Linked DNA regions of Microbispora sp. ZYX-F-249. The protein of the gene in region 2 binds, or shares a complex with, the protein of the main gene of each other region. Links are inferred from orthologs where the notes say so. Each region holds a gene or a part of one and is shown on either strand. Other genes may lie near its edges. The genes, in order: secY and secG.

Region 1 (3,154 bases), on a different replicon or contig from region 2:
CGGTCAGCTTGGGGTCCACCTCCCCGATCCCCACGGTGATCGCCGAGTCTCCGTGCCACCCGTCGAGGATCGCGCCGCAGTCGATGGAGATGATGTCGCCCTCGCGCAGCGCGCGGCGGTCGGTGGGGATGCCGTGGACGACCTCGTCGTTCACGGAAGCGCAGATCGTGGCGGGGAAGCCCTGGTAACCCTTGAACGACGGGATCGCGCCCTCGCTCCGGATCGCCTCCTCGGCGATGGCGTCGAGGTCGAGCGGCGTCATCCCGGGCCGGACCGACGTCCGGAGCAACTCCAGCGTCCGGCCGACGACCAGGCCGGCCGCCCGCATCTTCTCCAGTTGCTCCGCGCTCTTGATCTGAATTCCGTGCCGGTTCTTCTTGAACACGTAGTCACACCCCCTGCCGAAATTGTCCCATATAAGCCTGAACGCCACCCCATGGAGTGGAGTGGCGTTCCCGGCCGCGGTAATGGTTCAGTCGGCGAACCGTCGCAGCGCCGACATCGCCCGCTGGGTGATCTCCTCGACCGGCCCGGTCGCGTCGACCCCCTGCAGGATGCCCTCGTCGGCGTAGAACGAGATGAGCGGCGACGTCTGCTCCTGGTAGACCTCCAGGCGCCGCCTGATGGTCTCCTCGCGATCGTCGTCCCGCTGGAAGAGCTCCCCGCCGCAGGCGTCGCAGACGCCCTCCACCGCGGGCGGGTCGAACAGCACATGCCACACCTTGCCGCAGGAACGGCACGTACGCCGCCCCGCGAGCCGGCGTACGACCTCGTCGTCCTCGACGACCAGGTTGAGGACCACGTCGAGCCCCGTGCCGAACTCGGCCAGCATCTTCTTGAGGACCTCGGCCTGGGGCACGTTGCGGGGAAAGCCGTCCAGGAGGAAGCCCTCCTGCGCGTCGTCCTCCGACAACCGGTCGCGGACCATGGCCACGGTCACCTCGTCGGGGACGAGATCACCGCGGTCCATGTACTCCTTGGCAAGTTTGCCGAGCTCCGTACCGCCGGACACGTTGGCACGGAAGATGTCGCCCGTCGAGATTTTCGGGATCGACAGGTGCGATGCGATGAACTGGGCCTGCGTCCCCTTACCCGCTCCGGGGGGCCCAACCAGGACGACGCGCACTATCTCAGGAAGCCCTCGTAGTTGCGCTGCTGAAGCTGGCTCTCGATCTGCTTGACCGTGTCCAGACCAACACCAACCATGATCAGAATGCTGGTCCCTCCGAACGGGAAGTTCTGGCTCGCCCCGACCGCCCCAAGCGCGATGATCGGGATCAGCGAGATGAAGCCCAGATACGGAGCGCCTGTGGCCGTGAGCCTGTTGAGCACGTAGCTCAGGTACTCAGCGGTCGGCCGGCCCGGGCGGATGCCCGGAATGAACCCACCGTACTTCTTCATGTTGTCGGCCACTTCAGGGGGGTTGAAAGTGATGGACACATAGAAGTACGTGAAGAAGACGATCATCGCGAAGAACACGGCCATGTAGACCGCGCTGTCGCCCTGAACCAGGTTCCGCGCCAGCCAGTCGATCACCACGTTGGGCTTCTGGCTGTTGCCGAACAGCGTCACCAGGAGCTGGGGCAGGTACAGCAGCGACGAGGCGAAGATGACCGGGATGATGCCCGCCTGGTTCACCTTGAGCGGGATGTAGGTCGAGGTGCCGCCGTACATCCGGCGGCCGACCATCCGCTTGGCGTACTGCACCGGGATGCGGCGCTGCGCCTGCTCGATGAAGACGACGACGCCGATCATCACGATTCCGACGATCATGACGATGACGAACTTGAACGGGCTCTGCCGGAAGATGTTCACCAGCTCGGACGGGAACACCGCGATGACCTGGGTGAAGATCAGGATCGACATGCCGTTGCCGACGCCGCGGTCGGTGACGAGCTCGCCCAGCCACATGATCACAGCCGTACCCGCGGTCATCGTGATGACCATGGTCACCAGGGGGAAGACCTCCTGGCTCAGCAGGATCTGCTCGTTACAGTTGGGGAACAGCTGGCCGCTGCGCGCCAGTGCGACGAACGCCGTCGACTGCAGCACCGCCAGTCCGATGGTCAGATAACGTGTGTACTGCGTGATCTTCGCCGTCCCCGACTGGCCCTCCTTCTTGAGGGCTTCCAGCCTGGGGATCACCACCGTCAGCAGCTGCAGGATGATGCTCGCGGTGATGTACGGCATGATGCCGAGTGCGAACACTGAAAGTTTCAACAGGGCGCCGCCGCTGAACAGCTGCACCATCCCGTAGATGTTGCCGGAGTCGCCCGCCTGGGCCTGCTCCAGACACAGGGCCACGTTCTGGGCGTTGACGCCCGGCGTGGGAAGCACCGAGCCAAGCCGGAACAGCACGATGATGCCCAGTGTGAAGAGCAGCTTATTGCGCAGGTCCGGCGTACGGAACGCCCGGGTAATCGCGGTCAGCACGGTCCCTCCTGCGCGCCAGTGACGCGGTAACGGTCGGCGATGGCCCGCAAGGCGTCCATCGACATGTCTTCCTGCCAGAGTGCTTGGTCGGGCACGGATGGAGCCCCGTGCCAGGCGAACTCTAACGCACTACGGGCGCGGAGGCTCATAGTGAACCTCCGCGCCTCGTGCAGCGTCATGCCTACAGCTCGGAAACCGAGCCACCGGCCGCGGCGATCTTCTCCTTCGCGCTGGCGGAGAAGGCGTGCGCCTGCACGTTCACCGCCACGGAGATCTCGCCGGTGCCCAGCACCTTAACGGGCTGGTTCTTGCGGACCGCACCCTTGGCCACCAGGTCGTCGAGCGTGACGTCGCCGCCCTGGGGGAACAGCTCCCCGAGCCTGTCCAGGTTGACGACCTGGTAGGTCGTCTTGAACAGGGCGTTGGAGAAGCCCTTCAGCTTCGGCAGCCGCCGCTGGAGCGGAACCTGGCCGCCTTCAAAGCCCGGCATGACTGCCGTACGGGCCCGGGTGCCCTTGGTGCCACGGCCGGCCGTCTTGCCCTTGGAGCCCTCGCCACGGCCCTTGCGGGTCTTGGCCTTGTTGGAGCCGGGGGCCGGACGGAGGTCGTGGATCTTGAGCGGAGCGTTCTCGGTCATGACTAGTCGACCTCCTCAACCTCGACGAGGTGCGACACCTTGGCGACCATCCCCCGGATCTCGGGACGGTCCTCCTTGACGACC
Region 2 (3,283 bases):
GCGAACTGCCCGGCCTCCACGAGGTCGCCGGTGAACATCACCCCGGCGTCGGGGACCGTGATCACCTGGTCGCCCCTGCTGTGCGCCCGGCCGGCGGCCCGCGGGCGCACCACCCTGCCGCCCAGGTCGAGGTCGTACGCGTCGTCGTAGACGACGTCCGGGGTGGCGATCTCGACGCCCTCAAGCTGCCGGGCGACCGGCTCGCCGAGGCCCCGGAACATGTCGAGGTAGGCGGCGCCCTTCGCGGTCAGGTCCTCGGCCTGCGCCCGGTTGACCAGGAACGTCGCCTCTCCGGCGAACACCTGCGCCCCGAACGCGTGCTCCGGGTGGAAGTGCGTCGTGGTCAGGTACAGCCTGCGGCCGGCCGCGTGCTCCGCCGCGAACGCGAGCACGGTCTCGGCGTTCCGCGGGCCCATTCCGGTCTCGACGACCAGCACGGAATGCGTGCCGCCGATGAGGCCGATGTTGGGCACCAGCTGCACCCGGCGGTTGGGGATCACCACCAGGTCGCGGGCGAGCTCCCGCACCTCCTCGATCCGCACGACGGGCTCGGGCAGCACGTGTTCAGACATGGCATCCACTTCTCGGAGAGCCCGATGATCGGGCCGCTCCAGTCCATTGCCGGATGCTCCGCCGCGTCCAACACCGGTTGCGCACGGCCGATACCGTGCCGGCATCGTCGCCGATGATGGACCTACGCTCGCTGCGCTACTTCGTGGCGGTCGCCGAGGAGCGCCACTTCGGGCGGGCCGCCGCACGCCTGCACATGACCCAGCCGCCGCTGAGCCGTGCCGTCCGGCAGTTGGAAGCCGACCTCGGCGCCCTCCTGCTGCGCCGCTCGCCCACCGGCGTCACGCTGACCGCCGCCGGGGCCGCGCTCTACGACGAGGCACGCGCGCTGCTGGAGCAGGCCGAGCGGGTGCGCGCCCGGGTCGCCGCCGCGGCCGGCGCCCTGACCATCGGCACTCTCGCGGACAGCGCCGAGCAGGCCGGAGCCCGGCTCGCCGCGGCCTTTCGCCGGCGTCACCCGCAAGTGCGGGTTCCGGATCACCGTGTACCGCTCCGCCGACCGGAGGCCCGCGCATACATGAAGGCCCTCCCCGCCTGAGCGGGAAGGGCCTGCACAGTTGCCCGGATCGGTGAACCGGGCGTCCGGATCAGTAGATCGGGCGGGAGGAGGAGCGCAGCCGCTCCAGCGCCTCGGCGAGGATCTGCGCGCCGTCCTTGTCGCTACGGCGCTCCTTCACGTACGCGAGGTGCGTCTTGTACGGCTCGTTCTTCGGCGGAGCGGGCGGGTTCGACTGGTCCTGCCCGGCCGGCAGTCCGCACCGCGGGCAGTCCCAGAACTCGGGAACGGCCGCGTCGCTGGCGAAGCTCGGGCGCGTCTCGTGCATGTTCGCGCACCAGAACGAGACCCGCACACGGGGGGCGGCCTCGCCGCGTTCGGCCTCTCCCATGGGGCCAGCGCCGACTCGGCTGCCACGGATCGCGTTGCCACTACCCACCGAAGAACTCCTTGCTCGATCGCCCCGCGGACGGGGGGAGGTGAATCTCTGTCACGCGTGGCCGGAGGCCGTCCGCTACGGCTTGAGCAGCAGGCCCAGCGCGATGATGCAGACGAACCAGACGATGCCCGTGATGATGGTGAGGCGGTCCAGGTTGCGCTCCACCACCGACGAACCGCCGAAGGACGACGAGAACCCGCCTCCGAACAGGTCCGACAGACCGCCGCCCTTGCCCTTGTGGAGCAGGACGAGCAGCACCATCAGAGCGCTCGACAGGATGAGGGCGATGGAGATTCCGATTGTCACCGTAGACCTGTTCCTATGTCCGGGCGTGCACGACGCGTTGTGCACGATGCCATCGGCGTGACGATTCAATTGTGTTCTTCGAGGGTACGACCTGTTGTCAAGTCGCACCCCCCAAACGGCTCAGCTAGCCGGCGGTCTCGCCGAATCGGCAGATCTTGGCGAATTCTCCCGCGTCGAGGCTGGCCCCTCCCACGAGGGCGCCGTCGATGTCGGCCTCCGCCATGATGCCGGCGACGTTGTCCGACTTCACCGAGCCACCGTAAAGGATACGGACAACAGAGGCCACATCGTCACCGTAGAGCTCGGCGAGTCGCGTCCTGATGGCGCCGCAGACCTCCTGGGCGTCCTTCGGGGTGGCGACCTCGCCGGTGCCGATCGCCCAGACCGGCTCGTACGCGATCACGATGGACTTCACCTGCTCGGCGGGGACGCCCTCCAGCGCGCCGTCGAGCTGCGCCAGCGTGTGCTCGACGTGGCGGCCCTCCTGACGCACCGGCAGCCCCTCGCCCACGCACAGGATGGGCGTCAGCGAGTGCCGGTAGGCGGCCTTGACCTTGGCGTTGCACAGCGCCTCGTCCTCGGCGTGGTACTGCCGCCGCTCCGAGTGCCCCACGAGCACGTAGGTGCAGCCGAGCTTGCCCAGCATGCCCCCGGAGATCTCCCCGGTGTACGCCCCGGAGTCCTGGGCCGACAGGTCCTGGGCGCCGTAGGCGATGCGGAGCTTGTCCGCGTCCACCAGCGTCTGCACGCTACGCAGGTCGGTGAACGGCGGAATGACCGCCACGTCCGCCTTGTCGTAGTCGCGGTCGGTCAACGTGAACGCCAGCTTCTGCACCAGGTTGATGGCCTCGAGATGATTGAGGTTCATCTTCCAGTTGCCGGCGAACAGCGGCTTGCGAGCCATCTACTCCTCCAGCGCCGCGAGTCCGGGCAGCGTCTTGCCTTCGAGGTACTCGAGGCTCGCGCCACCACCGGTGGAAATGTGCGAGAAACCGTCCTCGGGCAGGCCGAGCTTGCGCACGGCCGCCGCCGAGTCGCCGCCGCCGACCACGGTGAACGCCTCGGAGCTCACCAGCGCCTCGGCCACCGCGCGGGTGCCGCCGGAGAACGCCTCGAACTCGAACACGCCCATCGGGCCGTTCCAGAACACCGTCTGGGCGTCGGCCAGCTTCGAGGCGAACAGCTCCCGGGTGCGGGGGCCGATGTCCAGGCCCTCGCGGTCGGCCGGGATCGCGGTCGCGTCCACGACCTCGTACGGCGCGTCGGCGCCGAACTCCGTGGCGGCGAGCACGTCCACCGGCAGCACCAGCTCGACCCCGCGGGAGGCCGCCTCGTCGAGGAAGCCCTTGACCTGGTCGATCTGGTCCTCCTGCAGCAGCGACTTGCCCACCTCGTGGCCCTGCGACTTCAGGAAGGTGTAGGCCATGCCGCCGCCGACGAGCAGGCGGTCCACCTTGGACAGCAGGTTCGCG

Evidence for each region.
Region 1: the proteins of secG (region 2) and secY are in contact, whole or in part, in a crystal structure (PDB 5AWW), measured with the Thermus thermophilus proteins. The link is inferred for Microbispora sp. ZYX-F-249 from one-to-one orthologs. Residues at the interface, in WP_223903268.1 of Thermus thermophilus: Tyr5, Ile9, Tyr12, Leu13, Ala16, Leu19, Val20, Val23, Leu24, Gln26, Glu27, Pro28, Gln30, Gly31, Ala32, Asp34, Leu35, Met36, Gly37, Gly38, Ser39, Ala40, Asp41, Leu42, Phe43, Ala45, Arg46, Val48, Tyr53, Thr56; in WP_096411648.1 of Thermus thermophilus: Leu14, Gln16, Arg17, Phe20, Ile34, Pro35, Pro37, Ile72, Arg108, Arg109, Asn112, Gln113, Arg116, Ile117, Ile120, Pro145, Gly146, Trp147, Phe152, Phe155, Val156, Val159, Thr160, Val162, Ala163, Gly164, Ala166, Leu167, Trp170, Glu173.

The regions. Positions count from the first base shown.
Region 1 is NZ_JBDJAW010000006.1:271,504-274,657, forward strand. What follows is about bases 280-3,123. They hold secY (preprotein translocase subunit SecY), read right to left. Parts: upstream 2,434-3,123; coding sequence 1,126-2,433; downstream 280-1,125. Other genes in these bases: map (type I methionyl aminopeptidase), read right to left, coding at 280-385; AAH991_RS10825 (adenylate kinase), read right to left, coding at 473-1,126; rplO (50S ribosomal protein L15), read right to left, coding at 2,615-3,070; rpmD (50S ribosomal protein L30), read right to left, coding at 3,073-3,123. Also shown: more of map, read right to left, coding at 1-279; more of rpmD, read right to left, coding at 3,124-3,154. UniProt on the Bacillus subtilis protein: The central subunit of the protein translocation channel SecYEG. Consists of two halves formed by TMs 1-5 and 6-10.
Region 2 is NZ_JBDJAW010000028.1:38,018-41,300, reverse strand. What follows is about bases 197-3,169. They hold secG (preprotein translocase subunit SecG), read right to left. Parts: upstream 1,812-3,169; coding sequence 1,581-1,811; downstream 197-1,580. Other genes in these bases: AAH991_RS28065 (phosphoglycerate kinase), read right to left, coding at 2,716-3,169; tpiA (triose-phosphate isomerase), read right to left, coding at 1,936-2,715; AAH991_RS28080 (RNA polymerase-binding protein RbpA), read right to left, coding at 1,158-1,505; AAH991_RS40525 (LysR family transcriptional regulator), read left to right, coding at 686-1,108; AAH991_RS28090 (MBL fold metallo-hydrolase), read right to left, coding at 197-572. Also shown: more of AAH991_RS28090, read right to left, coding at 1-196; more of AAH991_RS28065, read right to left, coding at 3,170-3,283. UniProt on the Bacillus subtilis protein: Involved in protein export. Participates in an early event of protein translocation.